3 regions of the Streptomyces sp. NPDC015125 genome follow, and region 1 is predicted to be linked to each of the others. Evidence: riboswitches for the same ligand, from Rfam matches in the RefSeq annotation. Region 1 holds a riboswitch; each other region holds the start of a gene.

Region 1 (7,300 bases):
ATAGCGGACGGCCTCGGCAAGGGAGCGCACGGCGCGCTCGGCGGCGGGGTAGGCGGGGATACGGAGCGGCGCCGGGCGGGGCCGGGGTGGGGTGGCGGCGTCGCCGGCCGGGTCCGGCTGACGTGCGGCGAGGGTGGGCGGCGGCCCCGGGGGGCTCAGGGGGCGTGAGCGGTTCGGTGGGCCGTGCGCCGGCTGCGGGGGCTCGGCGGACCGGGCAGCGGCGGGGGTCGGGCCCGCGGGGCGGGCCGGCTCGTCCCGGGCGGGGGCCGCGGGCTCGGGCGACTGCGCGGGTGCGGGTGCGGGTGCGGGTGCGGGTGCGGGTGCGGGTGCGGCGAGTGTCTCGGCCAGATCGTCCATGGCGAGGTGGACGACCGTCACCGGCTTCTCCGGATGCGCCTCGGCGGCCGTCCGCAGCGCTGCGGCGAGTGCGGCGCCTTCGCTGTCGGCCGGGGAGACGGCGGCCCCCTCCCCCACCCAGGGGATGGCCGTGACGACCACGGCATCGCAGCCGTCGCCGGACAGCGCCTCGGCGAGCGCGGCCCGGAAGCCGTCCGGTGTCGCGGCCGAGGGCAGCACACGGGGGCTCTGCGGGCGCAGCCCTTCGGTCAGGCAGGCGTCGTAGGCGAGCAGCGCCAGCGACTCGGAGTTGCCGAGGATGGCGATGCGCGGGCCGGCCGGCAGTGGCTGGGAGGCCAGCAGCAGACCGGCATCGATCAGCTCCGTGACCGTGTCGACGCGGATCACGCCGGCCTGGCGCATCAAGGCGGCGACGGTGCTGTCGGGGACGCGGACCGTGGGCACGGCGTGGCCGGGCGGGGCAGTGCCGTTGTGCCGGGCCCCCTTGGCGACCACGACCGGTTTGACGGCGGCGGTGCGGCGGGCGAGCCGGGCGAATTTGCGCGGGTTGCCGATGGACTCCAGGTAGAGGATCACGACATCGGTGTCCGGGTCGTCGTACCAGTATTGGAGCAGGTCGTTACCGGAGACATCGGCGCGGTTGCCGGCCGAGACGAAGGCGGAGATACCCGCGATACCGCCGTCACCGGGCCCGCGCGCATGCAGTCCGCTGAGCAGCGCGATACCGATGGCACCGGACTGGGTGAACAGGCCGATGTGGCCGGCGCCGGGCATCCGGGGGGCGAGGGAGGCGTTCAACCGGACGTCGGTGGCGGTGTTGATCAGACCGAAGGCGTTGGGCCCGATGAGCCGCATACCGTACGAACGGGCCTGGCGGAGCAGGGCCCGCTGCCGCTCCCGGCCGTCCGGGCCCGCCTCGGCGTAACCGGAGGACAGGATCAGCACGCCCTGGACACCGTGTTCGCCGCAGTCGCGGACCACGTCCGGGACGCTTTCCGCGGGGACGGCGATGACGGCGAGGTCCACCGGGTCGGGGATCTCCCGCAGGGTGCGGACGGCCGGCACCTCTTCGGGCTGCAGCCGCTGCATGTCTTCGGGGAAGGCGTGGTTGACGGCGTGCACGCGCCCCGTGAAGCCCGATTCCAGGAGGCTGCGCAGCGCGGTACGGCCGACGCCGCCGGGGGCGCGGCCGGCGCCGATGACGGCGACCGAGCCCGGGGCGAGCAGCCGCTGCACGGACCGGGCCTCGGCGCGCTGCTCGCGGCCGCGCATCACGGCCATGGACTGCTCGGTCGGCTCCAGATCGAACTCCAGGCGGACCACTCCGTCTTCGAAGGTGCGCTTGTGGGTGTAGCCGGCGTCCGTGAAGACCTTGATCATCTTGGAGTTCGCGGGGAGCACCTCGGCGGCGAACCGGCGGATGCCACGCTCGCGCGCGACGGCCGCGATGTGCTCCAGGAGGGCGGAGGCGACACCGCGGCCCTGGTGGGCGTCCTGGACGAGGAAGGCGACCTCGGCCTGGTCGTCCTCGGGGTTCTTGGCGGGCAGCCCCTGGTCGTTGATCCGGTCGTAGCGGACGGTGGCGATGAACTCGCCGCCGACGGTGGCCGCGAGTCCTACCCGGTCGATGTAGTCGTGGTGGGTGAAACGGTGCACGTCACGGTCGGACAGGCGCGGGTACGGGGCGAAGAAGCGGTAGTACTTCGACTCGTCCGAGACCTGTTCGTAGAAGGAGACCAGCCGCTCGGCGTCGTCGGGGGTGATGGGGCGGATCCGCGCCGTGCCGCCGTCGCGCAGCACCACGTCGGCTTCCCAGTGGGTCGGGTACGCGTGGTCCGGCGGCTTCTGCATGCGGACAGCGTACGACCGGCCACCGACAACCGGCTCGGCGCGCGTACGCTCGGGGTGCGGGGCAGGCTGAGGATGCCGTAGGGACGTACGCTCCGGTCGACCTGCCGGACCTCCCTTGGGGAGCCCCATGGCCGCAAAAGGCCAGGACAAAGGGCTGCCCGGCACTCCCGGCAGCGTGAGAGACTGGTCTAGACAACAGTCACGACTTTGAAGGGCAACACCATGGCAGAGCGCCGCGTCAATGTCGGTTGGGCCGAGGGCCTGCACGCCCGCCCCGCGTCGATCTTCGTCCGTGCGGCCACCGCCTCCGGCGTTCCGATGACGATCGCCAAGGCTGATGGCAACCCCGTCAACGCGGCCTCCATGCTCGCGGTCCTGGGCCTGGGCGCCCAGGGCGGTGAGGAGATCGTGCTGGCCTCCGACGCCGAGGGCGCCGAAGCGGCACTCGACCGTCTGGCCAAGCTCGTCGCCGAGGGTCTCGAGGAGCTCCCCGAGACCGTCTGAGTCCCCAGAGCTTCTGCTGCTGCGGCCCCGCCGCGGCGACCGGTGACCGGTCGCCGCGGCGGGGCCGTTTCGCTGTGCCGGGACCTTCGTCGCACGGGGACCCTCGCCGTACCGGAAGCTTCGCCCCACCGGAAGCCGGCTGTACCGGAATCCGTTCGCTGCGCCCGGGATATCGGTGCGCGCGCTCGCGACCGAGCCCGTACGGGCATGACCGACCGCGACCCGGACGCAGAATTTCCGGATACCCGGATGCCCCGATATCAAAAACGGTGCCTTGATATCGAGGACGCAAAGAAGCGGGCGCTATTCCATGCCTCCGGTGCCGCACATATGACAGCGCGTATGGCAGCACAAATACACACGGAAGGTGGGCGGGGACGAAAACGCAATCCCGTACCCCGAAGCCCATTCCGCACTTCTTTGTATACGGGGCGATTGTTAAGGGCGGGCGCGGGCCGTGTTGACGGGCGGTTTCGGATCCCTCACCTCTGCCTTGGCGGGGCGACGGAGCCGGTACACCGGGAGGGAGCGCTCGACATGAGCCGCCATCAGGGCGCGGGCCCGTTCCGCATCCCCCCGGGCCACCGCGTCCAGGACCGCACCGTGTTCGTCCCACGACTCCCCTGTACGGGCGGGCAGTTCCACGATGTACACCCACTCGATCTTGCGCCGCAGCTGGGTCAGCAGCGCCGTCAGACTGGGGCTGCCGGCCGCCTGGGCCAGCGTCTCGTGGAACCATCCGTCCAGTTGGCGCAGATCCGCTGGACTGCCGTGACGGGCCCGCTCTCGGCCGAGCCGTACCAGGCCGCGGAGCACTTTGAGGTGGGCCGGGCTACGGCGGGCGGCCGCGCGGGCGGCGCCCAGCGGCTCCAACAGGGCGCGGACGTCGAGGAGATCGGCGGCCTCCTGGTCGGTGAGCTCGGCGACGCAGGCGCCCGCGTGGTGGCGGGTGGTGACAAACCCTTCGGACTGCAGGGTCCGCAGCGCTTCACGGACCGGCACCCTGGAGACGCCGTACCGGGCCGCAAGGATTTCTTCGATCAGCCGGCTCCCCGGCGCCAGCGCACCGGAGACGATGTCATCGCGAATCGCCGTGCACACCGCATGAGCGGAAATATGGCCTCGCATCTTCCGTGCCTCCGCCGTAATCCCCTGGAAACGCCGCCGGTCGGCGACTTTTCCGTGACTCTATTCGACCGGAACGCCTTTCCGGCGGACTCCGGTTATTCATGGAAATTTTTTGGCCGGAAGTTGGCGGGGGCGCGGCGTATCCCCTGCACACCGACCGCGGCGCCGGATACGCCGAAGCCCCGGCCGTGGAGCCGGGGCTTCGGGCGGATGCTCGTGCGGCGCGGGCCCCTGGAGGCGCGCAACCGGACGGGGCGGGAGATCAGACGTTGACGCCGTGCGAGCGCAGGTACGCGACCGGGTCGATGTCCGAGCCGTAGTCGGCGCCGGTACGGGCCTCGAAGTGCAGATGCGGGCCGGTGGCGTTGCCGGTGGCACCGGAGAGGCCGATCTGCTGGCCCGGGGTGACGTGCTGGCCGACCGAGACGCCGAGCGACGAGAGGTGACCGTACTGGGTGTACGTACCGTCGCTCATCTTGATCACGATGTTGTTGCCGTACGAGCCGCCCCAGCCTGCCTCGACGACGGTGCCCGTGCCGACGGCGTGAACGGAGGTGCCGGAGGCTGCGTGGAAGTCGATGCCGGTGTGGCTGCCCGAGGACCACAGGCCGCTGGAGGCCTTGTACGAGGTGGACACGTAGGAGTCCGCCACGGGGGCTACGAAGGTGTTGAGGCGCTTGCGCTCCGCCTCGCGGGCGGCGCGCTCCTTGGCCTTGCGCGCGGCCTCGACGCGCCGCTTGGCCTCCTCGGCCTGCTTCTTGGCCACGGCCTCGGCCTTCGCCTTCGCCGCCGCGGCCTCCGCTTCGGCCTGCTGCGCGTCGGCCTGGGCCGCGACGTGGTTGGCGAGCTCGTCACCGAGCACGACGGCCTGCTGCAGACCGGTGTCGTGGGTGCGGGCCTCGTCCGTGGCCGCCAGCGCCGGCGAGGCCACGGAGGCGACCACACCGCCGGCCGCGAGGGTGGCTATGCCGGCGATGTTGCGGGTCGTCCGAACGGGGCGGCTCGTACGACGGTGCTTCCCGGTGGCACGGATGAACGCCATGTACTGGCTTGTCCTTTCCCTCCTTCTCGCCTACCGGGTTAGCTGACGGGTTCGGAGCAGGAAGGTCTCCTACGGGCTCCTCCGGAGGGGAGTCCGATTCACCCCAAGGGACTCTGGGTCCCCGGCTCCCCTGGCTCGCGCCGTACGGGGACTCGGCGATGACTGTCCGGTGCCACGGTTGTGGCGGACTTGTGACGAACAGCCGGACCGACGCTAAACGGGGCAACTTTCAATCGGCAAACAGAACCGCTTTTTTGTGCGGGATGCCACAAGAACCGAGGCGCCGGCCGCAACAAACCGGACATACGGCAACTCCCGCGGCAGACCATCGCCACGGGAGTTGCTTTGTCGATATGTGACCTTCCGTCACATGAGGAAATTAGCCGCTGACGACCGTCACCTCACCGATGCCCAGCGCCTTGACGGGCTCGGCGATCTGCGCCGCATCGCCCACCAGGACCGTCACCAGCCGGTCCACGGGGAAGGCGTTGACGGCCGCCGCAGTCGCCTCGACCGTGCCGGTCTCCGCGAGGCGGACGTACAACTGCGCCTGGAAGTCGTCCGGCAGGTGCTGCTCGACCTGATCGGCGAGGGTGCCCGCGACGGCTGCCGCGGTCTCGTACTTCAGCGGCGCGACCCCGACGAGGTTCTGTACGGCGACGTCCCGCTCGTCGTCCGTCAGCCCCTCTGCCGCAAGGGTGCGCAGCACGTTCCACAGGTCGTCGAGCGCCGGGACGGTGGAGGCGGTGTCGACCGACCCGCTGATGGCGAGCAGCGAGGCACCCGTGGCCCCCTCGGGGGACGTGGGAGCGGTGGAGCGAAGCACCTGGCCGAAGGCGCGCACCCCGTAGGTGTAACCCTTCTCCTCGCGCAGAACACGGTCCAGACGGGAGGTGAGGGTGCCGCCCAGGCAGTACGTGCCGAGGACCTGTGCGGGCCACACCCGGTCGTGCCGGTCGGCACCGATACGCCCGATGAGCAGCTGCGTCTGGACGGCGCCGGGGCGGTCCACGATCACCACACGGCCGGTGTCGTCGCCGACGATCGGCGAGGCCTTCAGCGGCTCGGCCGTCGAGCCGCTCCACGCGCCGAGCGTCTCGGCGAGCGCGGCGTCCAGGTCGACCCCGGTGAAGTCACCGACGATGACGGCAGTGGCCGTGGCGGGCCGTACGTGGGCGTCGTAGAAGGCGCGGACGGCCGCGGCGTCGACGCGTCCGACGGTCTCCTCGGTGCCCTGGCGCGGCCGTGACATACGGGACGTGGCCGGGAAGAGCTCCTTGGACAGTGCCATCGCCGCACGCCGGGCCGGGTTGGCGAGCTCGTGCGGGATCTCGTCGAGACGGTTGCGCACCAGCCGCTCGACCTCGCTCTCCGGGAAGGCGGGCGCGCGCAGCGCGTCGGCGAGCAGACCGAGCGCACGCGGCAGCCGGGACGCCGGCACCTCGAGGGAGACCCGTACGCCGGGGTGGTCGGCGTGCGCGTCCAGGGTGGCGCCGCAGCGCTCCAGCTCGGCGGCGAACTCCTCCGCGTCGTGCTTGTCGGTGCCCTCGGACAGGGCACGCGCCATGATCGTGGCGACGCCGTCCAGGCCCTCGGGTTCGGCCTCCAGCGGAGCGACGAGGTTGATCTCGACGGCGACGACCTGCTGGCCGGGGCGGTGGCTGGTCAGGAGGGTGAGCCCGTTGGGCAGTTGGCTGCGGTCGGGGGCCGGGAAGGCCCACGGCCTGGGCGCGCCGCCCTGGGGCTGCGGGTGAAAGTCCATGCTGCTCACGGGGGAATCGGCGTGGGTGGTGGCGTCGCTCACTGGTCCGCCTCCCCTTCCTCGGTCTCGGCGGCGTCGGTCGGCTCGGTGGGCTCGTAGACGAGCACCGCGCGGTTGTCGGGGCGCAGCCGGGCCTTGGCGACCGCCTGCACCTCCTCTGGAGTGATGTCCAGAACGCGCCGCACGGCGGTCAGCGCCAGCTGCGGGTCGCCGAACAGGACGGCGAAGCGGCACAGTTCGTCGGCGCGGCCGCTGACCGTGGCCAGCCGGTCCAGCCATTCGCGCTCCAGCTGGGCCTGTGCCCGCTCCATCTCCTCGGGGGTCGGGCCCTCGGCGGCGAAGCGGGCCAGCTCCTCGTCGACCGCGCGCTCGATGCCGGGGACCTCCACGCCGCCGGACGTCTTCACGTCCAGCCAGCCCAGCGAGGGTGCGCCGGCCAGCCGCAGCAGGCCGAAGCCGGCCGCCACGGCGCTGCGGTCACGGCGCACCAGCCGGTTGTACAGGCGGGAGGACTCGCCGCCGCCCAGTACGGTCAGCGCGAGGTCGGCGGCGTCCGCCTCACGGGTGCCGTCGTGCGGCAGACGGTAGGCCGCCATCAGCGCCCGGGCGGGCACGTCCTCCTCGACGACTTCGCGCAGCTCGCCGCCGATGACGTC
Region 2 (7,300 bases), on a different contig from region 1:
GCCTCCGCCAATGACGTGATGGCGCAGTTCATCCACCTCGAACACGCCGCGCCCGAGCAGGACATCTCGCTCTACATCAACTCCCCCGGCGGCTCCTTCACCGCGATGACCGCCATCTACGACACGATGCACTTCGTGTCGTGCGACGTGGAGACCGTCTGCCTGGGGCAGGCCGCCTCCTCCGCCGCGGTACTGCTGGCCGCCGGCACACCCGGAAAGCGGCTGGCGCTGCCCGGCGCCCGGGTCCTGATCCATCAGCCGTCGTTCAGCGAACCCGTCCAGGGGCAGGCCAGCGACCTGCAGATCCAGGCGAAGGAAATGCTGCGCACCCGCGACGTACTGGAAGAGATGCTGGCGAAGCACACCGGGCAGACCCGGGAGCGGATCGCCACCGATATCGAGCGCGACAAGATCTTCGACTCCCGAGCCGCCCAGGAGTACGGCCTGATCGACCAGATCACCCGCAACCGCAAGCCGTCGGCGCTCCAGCCCGTGGCGCGGTGAGCCCGATGCTGCCGCCCGAACCGCCGCCGCTGCCCGCACTGACCCGCGCGGAGGGTGAACTCGTCGACAGCTACCTGGAGGTGCTCGACCTGCTCGGCCGGATCAACCCGGCCCGCTGCGGTGGCACCTACAGCGGGCTGCGGGCCGCCCAGGCGCTGGTCGGCAAGGCGACCCGGCTACGGGACGCACTGACGCTGATGCACAGCCGGGGCGAGAGCGAACTGCACTGCGCGACGCTGACCCGGGCCCTGCGGGTGCTGGACGGCGAGCGCCGGGCCGGGCTGGTGGCGATGCCGCCACCCGAGGAAATCTGACCCGGCACACGCGCAGCGGCTGCGCAGACGGCGTAGCGTCCGCACCCGATCTGAGGAGGCGACGAATTGCGCGGTGCGGGCACATTTCCTGCGGTCCCGGATGTTTCGCCCCTGGTCCGCGGGGTGCAACACCCCGCGCCGCGGCACCTGAGGGAACAAATCTAACCATTCGGGTCAATTGTGACCCATCTCACATACGGCATTTTCAGCTCGGAATTCGGGTGCCAGGTGCGTGACGATCCCTTCGACGACAAGACCCCGCCACAGCGACGGGGCGGTCCGGACGGGCGCCTAATCCCGCCGCCGTGCCGGACGTCCGGTCGACGACGTGGACCGGCGGGAGCGGAGGACCCGAGCAGGACGGGGTCCCGGCCTACACGGCCGAGGGCTCCTTGGGGTGAAGCCGTACGCACGGCCGGGCATCTTCGCCTGCCCGAACCCGACAGGTCTTCCTTCGCAGGCGGCTGACGAAGGGTTTGCGCATGACCATGCGCATGCATACGCCGAATCTGCTGGCGCGCGCCGGCACCGTCACCGCTCTGACGCTGGTCACGCTCGGCGGGACCAGCGTCGCTCCAGGAGCGGCCGGGAATGCCGAAGCCGCATCCGTGTCCGCGCATGCGCTGCGGATCGCGGCTTCCAAGAGCGGAGCCCCCTACCGGTACGGCGCCCAGGGCCCGCACGCCTTCGACTGTTCGGGGCTGATGCTGTACTCGTTCAAACGCGCCGGCCGGCTGCTGCCACGCACCGCCGCCGCGCAGTACGGCCGCACCCGGCACATCCCGGCCGGCGCGCGCCGAAGCGGCGATCTGGTCTTCTTCCATTCGCGCAGCGGCATTTACCACGTCGGCATCTACGCGGGCCGGGGCCGGATGTGGCATGCGCCCAAGGCCGGGAGCGTGGTGCGGCTGGAACGGATCTGGAGCCGTTCGGTCTGGTACGGGCGGGTGGGCTGACCCTGGGCAGTCCTCTCACGATCGGTCAATTGCCAGGGTGTACGGCCGATTTGACCGGGCTCGCTTCGCCACGCAGCGGGCTGCCGCGTCCGCCTCGGTGGGGAATGCCCACCGAGGGCATTGCCCGCCGTGGGCATTGCCCGCCGTGGGAACGGCCCGCCCGCGGATGGATCGGTGACGCTGCCGCCCCGGCCCTCGCCGCGGGGCGCGGGGCCGTCCTGCCCCCTGCCGGTCGCCGGGTCCTTGCCCGCCACACCCCCGTGGAACAGCCCTGGGTGCACCGCCCTCAGGACACCGCCAGCTCGACGAGCAGGATGCCTCCCAGAGCCGTGAGCAGCGCACCGGTGGTGGCTTCCAGGGCCCGGGCCACCGAGGGGCGGCGCAACCAGACGCCCAGCCGGTCGACCAGCAGCGCGACGGCGGGGAACCACACCAGCCCCATGGCGACGACCATCGTGGCGAGCAGCAGCGTACGGGGCAGTGCGGGCGCTCCCGCCGGAACGAACTGCGGGAGCAGGCTGAGAAAGAGGACGGGCGCCTTGGGGTTGAGGGCATTGGTCAAGAACCCCTGGCGCAGACTCTGCGCAGCGCCCGGGCGAGCGGCGGGCGGGCGGCCGTCGGCCGGTGCGTCCGCCGCCGTGCGGGCCGTGCCGTCCGTGGTGGCCGCCGGACGCCGGGCAGCCGCGGTCAGGGCGCGGGCACCGAGGTACAACAGATAGCCGCCGCCCAGGAGTTGGACCGCGCCGAAGAGTGCGGGCACGGCGACCAGCACCGCCGCGAGACCGGCCACCGCCAGGGCGGTGTGCACCAGCAGCCCGCCCGCGACGCCGACGGCGGCCGCCACCCCCGCCCGGCGAGAGTCGAGCGCATTGCGCACCACGACCGCAAAATCCGCGCCCGGCATGGCGACCATGCCCGCGGCGACTCCGGTGAAGGCGATCAGCTGTCCGTCCATAAGAGCAGCTTCGCCGGTCAGAGGCTTTAATGGCTATTGGCAATGTTCTTGGTGAGCCTAAAGAGATTCTTATGTACGACCCCACCCGGCTGGCCGCCCTGGTAGCGGTGGCGGAGGCCGGTTCGATCACCCGGGCCGCCGCCCGGCTGGGCTACACCGCTCCGGCGCTCTCGCAGCAGCTCGCCAAACTGGAGCGGGAGACCGGAGCGGCCCTGCTGGTGCGCCACCATCGGGGTGCACGGCTGACGGCGGCCGGTGAGCTGCTGCTCGTACGGGCCCGGCGGGTCCTCGACGAACTGGATCAGGCGCGGCACGAGCTGTCCCGGCTGGCGGGGCTGTCCGGCGGGCGGCTGCGGGTCGGGACGTTCATGACCGCCGGCACCCATCTGCTGCCGCCCGCGCTCAGCGCGTTCCGGCGGGCGCACCCCGATGTGGAGCTGAGCGTGACGGAGTACGTCCCGCCGCAGGCGAGCGCGGCGGTGGCGCTGGGTGAGGTCGATCTGGCGCTGACGCACGAGTATGTGCCGGGCGAGGCGATGCCGGCGCCGGAGGGAGTGCGTCTGGAGCCGTTGCTGACCGAGGAGCTGGTGCTGGTCACGGCGCCCGGTCATGCCCTGTCGGCGGGCTCCGGACGACTGCCGCTTGCCGAGCTGGCCGGTCAGCCACTGGTCAGCATGGCGCCGGCCAACCCCAACCGGCGCGGCGTGGAGGCCGCGCTGGCGGCCGCCGGGGCGAGTGTGGCGGTGCGCTGCGAGTCGCCGAGCTATGCGGTGGTGTGTGCGCTGGTGAGCGCCGGGCTCGGGGTGGCGGTGGTCCCGGAGATGGTGGCGGAGGGGTCGATGACGCCGCTGGGGGTCCGCCGGCTGGGCCCACCGGAGCTGCACCGCCGGATCTCGGTGGCCTACCGCCCCCGAGGCACCCCCGCCGCGGACACCCTGCGGGCCCTGTTGCGCGGGGCTTTCCTCCGCCACTCGCCCGGGCCGTGACGACGGACGTCCGCGGCGTGACGACGGGCATGACGGCTGCTGCGGCGTATGACGGCCGCTGCGGACGGCGGTTGCCGTGGCGGACGGCGGCCTGCCACCGGGGCGGCCGCCGTGCCGGGGTGCGGACGGTCGCCGGGCGCAGACCGTCCGCACCCGGTCAGTCCGTCGGCGCAGTGGCCACGATCGTGCCGACCGCCGTGTCGAGCTGGTCGTCCGTCAGGTCCGCGCGGGCGGTGAGCCGCAGCCGGGAGATACCGTCGGGTACGGACGGCGGCCGGAAGCAGCCGACCGCGAGTCCGGCCGCACGGCAGTCGGCGGCCCAGCGGAGCGCCGTTTCCGGCGACGGGGCGCGGACGGAGATCACCGCCGCATCGGGACGTACCGCCGTCAGGCCCGCCGCGGTGAGCCGGTCGTACAGCCCCTGGGCGACCGCGACGGCCCGGGTGGCGCGCTGGGGTTCGCGGCGCAGCAGCCGGAGCGCGGCGAGGGCGCCGCCGACCGCCGCCGGGGCGAGACCGGTGTCGAAGATGAACGACCGGGCGGTGTTGACCAGATGCTCGATGACCCGGGCCGGGCCGAGCACCACACCGCCCTGGGAGCCGAGCGATTTGGAGAGCGTCACGGTGGTCACCACATCACCGTCACCGGCGAGACCGGCCGCCCACAGCGCGCCACGGCCCCCGTCGCCCAGCACGCCCAGTCCGTGTGCGTCGTCGACGAGAAGTCCGGCGCCCCGCGACCGGCAGGCCTCGGCCAGCGCGGGGAGCGGCGCGGCGTCCCCGTCGACCGAGAACACCGAGTCGGTCACCGCGAGCGCCCGGCCGTCGTGGCCGGTCAGCGCGGCGCGTACGGCGTGCGGATCGGCGTGCGGGGCCACTTCGGTACGGGCCCGGGAGAGCCGACAGCCGTCGATGAGCGAGGCGTGGTTGCCGGCGTCGGAGACGATCAGGGTGCCGGGGGCGGTGAGCGCGGTGACCGCGGCGAGATTTGCGGCATAGCCGGAGGACAGCACCAAAGCGGCCTCGAAACCGCAGAATGCGGCGAGTTCCGTCTCCAGCCGGGCGTGCAGCTCGGTGCTGCCGGTGACCAGCCGGGAGCCGGTCGCGCCGGCGCCCCAGTGGTGCGCGGCCTCGGCCGCGCCACGGGTGACCTCGGGATGCCGGGCAAGTCCCAGATAGTCGTTACCGGCCAGATCGAGCAGCGGGGAGTCGGCCGGGCGGGGACGCAGGGTGCGCACCAGCCCGGCGTGACGGCGCTCCGCACTGGCCACATCCAGCCAGTCGAAGGCCGCGTCGTACGCCGGGCTGCCCGGCTCGGCACAAGGCTCGGCGGGCCTCGCCGGGGAGGTGTCGCACAGCAGCGGCGGGGCGGAGTCCTGCGGCATCGGCGTCCTTCGTCTGTCGGCCTCGATTGTGGGCTGTCGATAGACGTTAGCGGTCGTTCCGCAGGCCCACGGTGTGGCGATACACACACCTCGATCGTGGCTCCTTGTGGGAATCCTCCTTTGCCGGGGACGGTGGCGTACGCGAGGATCAACGCCATGGACCTGCTGAACACACTGGTGGACAAGGGACTGCGGCGCGAGTTGCCGACCCGCGAAGAGGCACTGGCCGTATTGGCCACCTCCGATGACGAACTGCTCGATGTCGTGGCCGCGGCCGGAAAGGTGCGCCGCCAGTGGTTCGGGCGGCGGGTCAAACTCAACTATCTCGTCAACCTCAAGTCGGGCCTGTGCCCCGAGGACTGCTCGTACTGCTCCCAGCGGCTGGGGTCGAAGGCCGAGATCCTCAAGTACACCTGGCTCAAGCCCGACGACGCCTCCAAGGCGGCCGCGGCCGGGGTGGCCGGCGGCGCCAAGCGGGTCTGTCTGGTGGCCAGTGGCCGCGGCCCGACGGACAAGGACGTGGACCGCGTCTCGGAGACCATCTCCGCCATCAAGGAGCAGAACGAGGGCGTGGAGGTGTGCGCCTGCCTCGGTCTGCTCTCCGACGGCCAGGCGGGGCGGCTGCGCGCGGCGGGCGCCGATGCGTACAACCACAACCTCAACACCTCGGAAGCCACCTACGGCGACATCTGCACCACACACGACTTCTCGGACCGGGTGTCCACCGTCCAGCAGGCCCAGGCGGCCGGCATGTCCGCCTGCTCCGGGCTGATCGCAGGTATGGGCGAGAGCGACGCCGATCTCGTCGATGTGGTCTTCGCGCTGCGGGAGCTGGACCCGGACTCCGTCCCGGTGAACTTCCTGATCCCCTTCGAGGGCACCCCGCTCGCCAAGGAATGGAACCTCACCCCGCAGCGGGCGCTGCGCATCCTGGCGATGGTGCGGTTCGTCTGCCCGGACATCGAGGTGCGGCTGGCCGGCGGCCGTGAGGTGCATCTGCGCAGCCTGCAGCCGCTCGCCCTGCACCTGGTCAACTCCATCTTCCTGGGCGACTACCTGACCAGCGAGGGGCAGGCCGGCAAGGACGACCTCGCGATGATCGAGGACGCCGGCTTCGAGGTCGAGGGCTCGGACACCACGACGCTGCCCGAGCACCGCAGGCCGTGCGGCGACGCAGCGGTCACCGGGGCCGCCGCCGAGGACGCCGGTGCCCCGGCGGCCACCGATGGCGCCGGAACCCCGGCCGCCACCGTCCCGGCACCGTCCGACGAGACCCGCCGCGACCTGGTATCGGTGCGCCGCCGCGGCGCCGGTACCGACCTTCCGCCCAATGCCTGAGCCACTCACCCCCGGCGCGCTGCTCGCGCTCGACCGGCAGCATGTGTGGCATCCCTACGGGCCGATGCCCGGCAAGGCCGCACCGCTGCTGGTGGAGTCGGCATCCGGCGTCCGGCTCCGGCTGGCCGAACCGGTCGAGGGCCAGGACGAGTTGGTGGACGGGATGTCCTCCTGGTGGTCGGCGGTGCACGGCTACAACCACCCGGTGCTCAACGACGCCGCACGGGGCCAGCTGGAGCGGATGAGCCATGTGATGTTCGGCGGGCTCACCCATGAGCCCGCCGTGCGGCTGGCGAAGCGGCTGGTCGACCTCACCCCGGAGCCGCTGCAGCATGTCTTTCTCGCCGACTCCGGTTCGGTGTCGGTCGAGGTCGCCGTCAAGATGTGCCTGCAGTACTGGCGCTCGCTCGGCAAGCCGCGCAAACAGCGGCTGCTGACCTGGCGGGGCGGCTATCACGGCGACACCTGGCAGCCGATGTCGGTCTGCGACCCGGACGGCGGTATGCATGAGCTGTGGCAGGGGGTGCTGCCACGGCAGATCTTCGCGGACGCACCGCCGGCCGGCTTCGACGCCGCGCCCGACGCGGCGTATGCGGCACATCTGCGGGAGCTGATCGGCCGGCACGCCGAGGAGCTGGCAGCGGTGATCGTGGAGCCCGTGGTGCAGGGAGCGGGCGGGATGTCGTTCCACTCCCCCGGCTACCTGCGGGTGCTGCGGGAGGCCTGCGACGAGCACGGCGTGCTGCTCGTCTTCGACGAGATCGCCACCGGCTTCGGCCGTACGGGCGCGCTCTTCGCCGCCGACCACGCGGCCGTCGCACCCGATGTGATGTGTCTCGGCAAGGCCCTGACCGGCGGTTATC
Region 3 (7,300 bases), on a different contig from region 1:
ACGTACGGGGTGCTGGGCGGTTGTCTCGCCCGATCGGCCCCCTGCCCCGGTCGGGCGGGCAGCGGGCCGTCTGCGGTCAGCTGCCGTGGCGGAACCGCGGGAAGGCGGAGCGGCCGGCGTAGACCGCGGCGTCGTCGAGGATCTCCTCGATGCGCAGCAGCTGGTTGTACTTGGCGACGCGCTCGGAGCGGGCCGGGGCGCCGGTCTTGATCTGGCCGCAGTTGGTGGCGACGGCGAGGTCGGCGATGGTGACGTCCTCGGTCTCGCCGGAGCGGTGCGACATCATGCACTTGAAGCCGTTGCGCTGGGCCAGCTCGACGGCGTCCAGGGTCTCGGTCAGCGAGCCGATCTGGTTGACCTTCACCAGCAGCGCGTTGGCGGAGCCCTCCTCGATACCGCGGGCGAGGCGCTCGGGGTTGGTGACGAACAGGTCGTCGCCGACGAGCTGGACCTTGGCGCCGAGCTTGTCGGTGATGACCTTCCAGCCGGCCCAGTCGTCCTCGAACAGCGGGTCCTCGATGGAGACCAGCGGGTAGGCCGCCACCAGCTCCTCGTAGTACTCGGTCATCTCGGCGGCCGAGCGGTCCTTGCCCTCGAACTGGTACTTGCCGTCCTTGTAGAACTCGGAGGCGGCGACGTCCAGCGCCAGCGCGATGTCCTGGCCGGGGGCGTAACCGGCCTGCTTGACGGCCTCCAGGATGAGGTCGAGGGCCTCGCGGTTGGAGCCCAGGTTCGGGGCGAAGCCGCCCTCGTCACCGAGGCCGGTGGACAGCCCGCGCTCCTTCAGGACCTTCTTGAGGGTGTGGTAGACCTCGGCGCCCCAGCGCAGCGCCTCGGAGAAGGACTCCGCGCCGATCGGGGCGATCATGAACTCCTGGATGTCCACGTTGGAGTCGGCGTGCGAGCCGCCGTTCAGGATGTTCATCATCGGGACGGGCAGGACGTGCGCGTTCGGGCCACCGAGGTAGCGGAACAGCGGGAGGTCGCTGGCCTCGGAGGCGGCGTGCGCGACGGCGAGGGAGACGCCGAGGATGGCGTTGGCGCCGAGCGAGCCCTTGTTGTCGGTGGCGTCCAGGTCGAACATGGCCTGGTCGATCAGCCGCTGCTCGGTGGCGTCGTAGCCGACGAGCTCCGGGCCGATCTGCTCGATGACGGCCAGGACGGCCTTCTCCACGCCCTTGCCCAGGTAGCGGTTCGGGTCGCCGTCACGAAGCTCGATGGCCTCGAAGGCGCCGGTGGAGGCGCCGGACGGCACGGCGGCACGGCCGGTGCTGCCGTCGTCGAGGCCGACCTCGACCTCGACCGTGGGATTACCTCGCGAGTCGAGAATTTCGCGGGCTACGACGACGTCGATCGACGGCACGTTGTCTCCTTCGTGGGTGTCTGGCGTTCTGCGCACGAGCCTAACGGCCCCGGGTGCGTCCGCCTGCCCTTGGCCCGCTCCGTGGGACGGAACGGGCCGGAAAACTTCCCAAAGGCCCAGTTCTCGGGACATTTGAGGGCACTATTCACTGAACGGGAAAAAACCTGGAACGTAGCCGGTCACCGGCGTGCGGCCGCCTCGGCTGCGGCGGCCCGGTCACGGCACCGGACAGGAGAAACCCCGCCGCGACGCGCTGGGGGGAAGGGCGCGCCGGGCGGGGCGGTCTCACGGAGGAAGTGGTCTCACCGAGGAGGGGGGCCCGCCGCTCGAACCCGCCCGGTCCCGGTGAGAGGGGACTCAGACGTTGAGCTTCTGACCCGGGAAGATCAGGTTCGGGTTGCCGCCGATGACCGACTTGTTGGCCTTGTAGACGGACTTCCAGTCGGTGCCGTGCGCCTTGGCGATCTTGGCGAGGGTGTCGCCCGCCTTGACGGTGTAGTTGCCGTGGCCCATGGACTTGCGCTCGGTCGAGCGCGAGGCGTGCTGCTCGGGGGCGGCCGGGGCCTTCTTCGTCTCGGCCTTGGCGGAGCCCTGGTCCTGCTGGGGCGCGGACTTGGTCTGCGCGGAGCCGGAGGTGTCGACGTCGGCGGCGGGGCCACCGGAGGTCAGGTTGCCGGCACCGGCACAGGACCAGGCGCCCGGACCCTGGATGGCGAGGAGCTTCTCGGCGGCGGCGATCTGCTGGGACTTGCTGGCCAGGTCGGCACGCGCGGCGTACTTGGTGCCGCCGGCGGCGGCCCAGCTGGAGTTGGAGAACTGCAGGCCACCGTAGTAGCCGTTACCGGTGTTGATCGACCAGTTGCCGCCGGACTCGCACTGGGCGACCTTGTCCCAGGTGGAGACGGAGGCGGCGGAGGCGGAGGTGGCGCCCATCAGCGGGACGGCCACGGCAGCACCGGCGATGCCGGCGAGGGTGGCGACGCGGACGGCCTTGGACGGACGACGGTGCTTGCCCTTGATGATCAGCATGGTTGGTTCGTTTCCTCACCGACGCCTACGAGGTGAGCTGTCGGGTTCGGGCTGTGAGAATCGCCCGGCCGCGTGCGCGTGGCGCACGTGGCTTCACCCCAAGCCGGTTGACCCGCTTTCACGGGTGGGGCCGGCACTTACCTTGGGTCCCCCGCTCCTGCCTTCGGCGCTTGCGCGTCAACTGCCTCCGATCACCGGCAGGATTCGGCGTGTGATCAAAGGGCCCGCTTTGGCGAGCGGTCCTGACGTTAAGCAGTAATGGCCTTGGGGTTCAAACCCCACCATCTGAACCAAGTTGACCGTTTTTGATCACGAGAAGGTCACATACCCGCAGGTGAACCCCGGTTTGCCGAGGCGGCACACACCGGGGTCCACCACAGTCAACGAGACCCTTGTCTCACTTTCCCAAAAGCGGGCGAAGGGCGGCGAATTACCCCGCGTTGTGCCCGAGATCGAGCAGTTGGCCCGGCTTGATCAGGTCCGCGTCGGAGCCGATGACGTCCTCGTTGCGGTCATAGAGGGCGGCCCAGCCGCCGGACAGCCGGTGGGCCGCCGCGATGGCTGACAGCGTGTCACCCGGGCGCACGGTGTAGTCGCCATCGGCCGCCGGGCCGGTGCGCTCGGCGTCACCACGCGAGGCATGCCGGCCCCCGGAGGACCTGCCGCCGTCGTCGGCACCCCCGTCGCCCGCGCCGCCGCGGTGCTTGCCCTTCGCGGGCGTCTCCCGCGGCGTGCCGGTGGTGTCCGTACGGCTGCCACCGTCGGACGGACCGGCGGACGAGTCATCGGACGGCTCATCGGACCGCGACGGGTCGTCGGACGGATCGGCGGACCGCGACGGGTCGTCGGCCCGGTCGCCCGGCGTTGCCGGGTCGGAGGCCTCGTCGCCGGGCTCGTGCGTCCCGGCGGAGTCCGAGGCATCGGGCGAAGGCGTCGGGTCGGACGGCTCGTCGCCGGTCCCGTCGTGCGTCCCGGCGGAGTCCGAACCGCCAGGGGTGCCGGACTGGCCGGACGTGTCCCAGGGGTCCGACGAGCCGTCGGCGTCCGACGGGTCGGGCGAGGGAGTGGCGGTGCTGCCCGGGTCGACCTCCGGCGCCTGGCCGCCCTTGGTCAGACCGGCGCTCACCGCACAGCTCGACCAGACGTCCGGACCGCGGTGGTCGAGGATCGACTCGGCCACCGCGATCTGCTGGGAGCGGCTGGCGAGGTCGGGGCGCGAGGCATAAGCCGAGCCGCCGTAGCTGTCCCACATCTCCTGGGTGAGCTGCAGCCCGCCGTAGTAGCTGTTGCCCGAAGCCGCGCTCCAGACGCCGCCGGTCTCACACTGGGCGACCTTGTCCCAGGTCGCGGTGTCGGCGGCGTGAGCGCCACTCGCGGCGAGCAGCGGCAGGGCGAAACCTGCGCCGGTCACTCCCGCCGTGACAAAGATGGCCGGTGCCTGGCGGGGTCGACGATGTCGGCCGTTCCCGGAACGCATGCGGATGCCTTTCGCGCGGCGGTTGAGTTGTACGACGAGCTCTGCGAGCTGCTCGACGGGTACCCGCCCGGCCGACGCGCACGAGGCGCACCGTTACACCGGTCCCCCACATCACCGCTTCGGCCGATCGGGTGAAGCCCGTCGATCGTCGGTGGAAAGGTAGCCGGGGTCACGGGTAGTCACAAGTCGGTGTAGTGCAGATCACGCGAAGGTCACGCGCCTGACTCTCTGTCACTTCTGACCTTGTTGCTGGTCAGGGCGTTCGGGCGGGAACTCCACCGGCAGCGACCGCAGTCCGCGCATGATGAGCCCGCCGCGCCAGCGCAAGGCGTCCGGTTCCACGGCGAGCCGGAGGTCCGGGAGCCGGGTCAGCAGCGTCGCCAGAGCGGTCTGTCCTTCGAGCCGGGCGAGCGGCGCACCCAGGCAGTAGTGGATGCCGTGCCCGTACCCCAGGTGCTGGTTGTCACGACGGGTCAGATCCAGGACATCCGGCTCGGCGAAGCGTGCCGGATCGCGGTCGGCGGCGGCCAGCACCACCAGGACCGGGTCGCCCTTCGCGATCCGCTGTCCGCCCAAGGTCAGCTCCTGCGTCGCGAACCGCCAGGTCGCCAGCTCCACGGGGCCGTCGTAACGGAGCAGTTCCTCGATGCCGGTGGTGAGCAGATCGGTGTCGCCCGCCGTGATCGACTTCTGCAGCAGCTCGCGCTGGGCCGGGTGGCGCAGCAGCGCATAGAGGCCGTTACCGATCAAGTTCACGGTCGTCTCAAAACCGGCAAACAGCAGGATGAAGGCCATCGCGGTGACCTCGTTCTCGGTGAGGTGCTCGCCGTGGTCCGAGGCCCGGATCAGACCGGAGATCAGATCCTCGTCCGCCTCCGCGGTGTCGCCGAGGGACTCGCGCTTGCGGTGGATCAGCTCGGCGAGATAGCCGCGCATCTTCTTCACGGACCGGGCGACACCGCCGCGCGGGCCCCCGCCGTGCCGGATCATCATGCCCGCCCAGTCGCGGAAGTCGTCCTGGTCCTCGCGCGGCACCCCCAGCAGATCGCAGATCGCGTAGATGGGCAGCGGGAAGGCGAACTCATGGATGAGGTCGGCCTCGCCCTTCGCCGCGAACCGGTCGATGAGGTGATCGGTCAGCTCCTGGACGCGCGGGGCGAAGGCGGCCACCCGGCGCGGGGTGAAGGCCTTCGAGACCAGCCGGCGCAGCCGGGTGTGGTCCGGGGGGTCGATATTGAGCAGATGGGTCATCAGGTTGGCGCTGCGCTCACCGGGGATGCCGACCTTGCCCTTGCCGTGCGCGGCCTCGCTGTGGTGCACCGGGTTCTTCGACAGCCGGCCGTCGGCGAGCGCCTGCCGTGCCTCGGTGTAGCGGGTCACCAACCAGGCCTCGACGCCGCTGGGCAGCTCGGTCCGGTGCACCGGCGCATGCTCCCGCAGCCAGGCGTACGCGGGGTAGGGGTCGGCGGCGAACTCCCAGGTGAACAGCTCGGGGGCGGGCGCGGCGGCGGGGCAGCCCGCGGGGGCATCGGCGGCGGGGGCGGGGCGGCCCGCGGGGGCGCCGGCGGCGGGGGATGGACGGCCCGCGGGGTCGGGGGCGTCGGGCTTGTCGTGCACCTTCCGACCGTAACCGGTGGGCGCACCGTGGTGCGCCCGCGCACCGGCCGGCCCCCACCACACCCCCACCACACCCCCTGCGCTCCCCCGGAACCGCACCCCCTCGTTACGCCGGATCCACCCCCAGCCCCGTCAGGAACGCCACGGCCGCCGGCGACGGGCCGAGGCCGCTCCACACCACCCGCTCGGTGCGTTCGGGAGCCGGCCGCACCCGCACGATGTGCAGCCCGGCCAGCTCGGCGGCGATGGCCTCCGGCACCATTCCCACCCCCAGGCCCGCCCGCACCAGCTTCGCCAGGAACTCGACGGTGGTCACCTCGAACGCCACCTCCGACGTGAGCCCCGCCGCGCGGAACGCCGCATCGCGCTGCCGGCGGGCCGCGGACCCCGCCGTGAAGTCGACAAAGGTCTCCCGCGCCATCCGCGACAGCGTGGTCCACTCCCGCTCCGCCAGCGGATGCCCCGGCGGCACCACGGCGACCAGTTCACCGCGCGCCAGCTCCTTCTCCCGTACGCCGACGGTGCGGGCACCGGGCACCAGCCCGACGAAGGCGACATCCAGGACGCCCTGCCGGACCTGTTCGAGGAGCCGGTCACTCATCTCCATCTGCAGACTGATCCGCACCCCGGGACAGCGCGTCCGGAAAGCGCCCAGCTCACGGGCCAGATCCACGGCCGCGACGGTGGAGATCGCGCCGACCGCCAGCCGCCCGCGTACCTCCCCGGTCGCCGCCGCCACCTCGGCACGGGCCCGTTCGGCCGCCTCCAGCGCCTGCCGGGCCACCGGAACGAAGGCCTCACCGGCGGCCGTCAGCCGGACGCTGCGGCTGGTCCGGTCGAAGAGCCGGGCCCCGAGCTCCTTCTCCAGCCGGGCGATCTGATGACTGAGCGCGGACTGCACCACATGGCAGCGCTCGGCGGCCCGGGTGAACCCACCGGTCTCGGCCACCGCGACCACATAGCGCATCTGCTGGAGCTCCATACGCACCGATCCTAAGCACCAGCGATCTCGATTTTCGATGGATGCGATGACAATGATGTGTTGGACTCATCGATGAGACGGGCCCAGGCTGGGAGACGCCCGCCGCCACGGTGGCCGTGGGCGCGGCAGGGGAGGGCATGTCATGGAGACCGAGCGCATACCGGAGGCGGCCGACGGGGGCCCGGCGGATCCGCGGCCGGGCCCGGGGCGCGGCATGCTGCTGCTGATGTCGGTCGCCGCCGGACTGTCCGTCGCCGGCAACTACTTCGCCCAGCCGCTGCTGGACGTCATCGGCCGCGATCTGCACCTCTCCTCGTCCACCGCCGCACTGGTCGTCACCGTCGCCCAGGTCGGCTACGGCCTCGGCCTGCTGCTGCTCGTCCCGCTCGGCGATCTGCTGGAGCGACGCCGGCTCGCCGTCACCCTGACCGCGGCGACCGCGGCCTTCCTCACCGTCACCGCGAGCGCGCCGAACGCCGCCCTCCTGCTGACCGGCACCGCACTGACCGGACTGACCTCGGTCGCCGCCCAGGTCGTGGTCCCGTACGCGGCGACCCTCGCGAAGCCCGCCGAACGCGGCAGGACCGTCGGCACCGTCATGACCGGGCTGCTGCTGGGCATCCTGCTGGCCCGTACGGCCGCCGGTCTCCTGGCCGAGCTGGGCGGCTGGCGCACCGTGTACTGGGTCAACGCGGCGCTGATGCTGCTGATGGCGCTCCTGCTGCGGCTCCGGCTGCCCGCACTGCGCACCCCCGCCGGGCTGCGCTATCCGGCGCTGCTGCGCTCCACGCTGGCGCTGTTCGCCCAGGAGCCGGTGCTGCGGTGGCGCGGC

The links. Region 1 has a riboswitch for cyclic di-AMP ahead of ACF088_RS32260 (M23 family metallopeptidase). Riboswitches for the same ligand answer to the same signal wherever they lie in the genome.
Region 2: linked by a shared signal. The riboswitch ahead of ACF088_RS07070 (C40 family peptidase) and the one ahead of ACF088_RS32260 (M23 family metallopeptidase) in region 1 are both predicted to bind cyclic di-AMP.
Region 3: linked by a shared signal. The riboswitch ahead of ACF088_RS37285 (transglycosylase family protein) and the one ahead of ACF088_RS32260 (M23 family metallopeptidase) in region 1 are both predicted to bind cyclic di-AMP.

What each region holds. Positions count from the first base shown of each region.
Region 1 is NZ_JBIBVF010000021.1:119,102-126,401, reverse strand. Features, by position in the region: gene ACF088_RS32275 (GNAT family N-acetyltransferase) at 1-2,208, opposite strand, end outside; gene ACF088_RS32270 (HPr family phosphocarrier protein) at 2,431-2,712, shown strand; gene ACF088_RS32265 (GntR family transcriptional regulator) at 3,151-3,840, opposite strand; gene ACF088_RS32260 (M23 family metallopeptidase) at 4,103-4,882, opposite strand; cyclic di-AMP (ydaO/yuaA leader) riboswitch at 4,895-5,050, opposite strand; gene ACF088_RS32255 (M16 family metallopeptidase) at 5,262-6,644, opposite strand; gene ACF088_RS32250 (M16 family metallopeptidase) at 6,683-7,300, opposite strand, start outside.
Region 2 is NZ_JBIBVF010000002.1:453,871-461,170, reverse strand. Features, by position in the region: gene ACF088_RS07080 (ATP-dependent Clp protease proteolytic subunit) at 1-504, shown strand, start outside; gene ACF088_RS07075 (hypothetical protein) at 510-818, shown strand; cyclic di-AMP (ydaO/yuaA leader) riboswitch at 1,097-1,296, shown strand; gene ACF088_RS07070 (C40 family peptidase) at 1,301-1,774, shown strand; gene ACF088_RS07065 (LysE family translocator) at 2,061-2,729, opposite strand; gene ACF088_RS07060 (LysR family transcriptional regulator) at 2,801-3,715, shown strand; gene ACF088_RS07055 (8-amino-7-oxononanoate synthase) at 3,873-5,099, opposite strand; gene bioB (biotin synthase BioB) at 5,256-6,437, shown strand; gene ACF088_RS07045 (adenosylmethionine--8-amino-7-oxononanoate transaminase) at 6,430-7,300, shown strand, end outside.
Region 3 is NZ_JBIBVF010000029.1:9,354-16,653, reverse strand. Features, by position in the region: gene eno (phosphopyruvate hydratase) at 77-1,363, opposite strand; gene ACF088_RS37285 (transglycosylase family protein) at 1,721-2,392, opposite strand; cyclic di-AMP (ydaO/yuaA leader) riboswitch at 2,400-2,612, opposite strand; gene ACF088_RS37280 (transglycosylase family protein) at 2,823-3,803, opposite strand; gene ACF088_RS37275 (cytochrome P450) at 4,101-5,486, opposite strand; gene ACF088_RS37270 (LysR family transcriptional regulator) at 5,593-6,468, opposite strand; gene ACF088_RS37265 (MFS transporter) at 6,611-7,300, shown strand, end outside.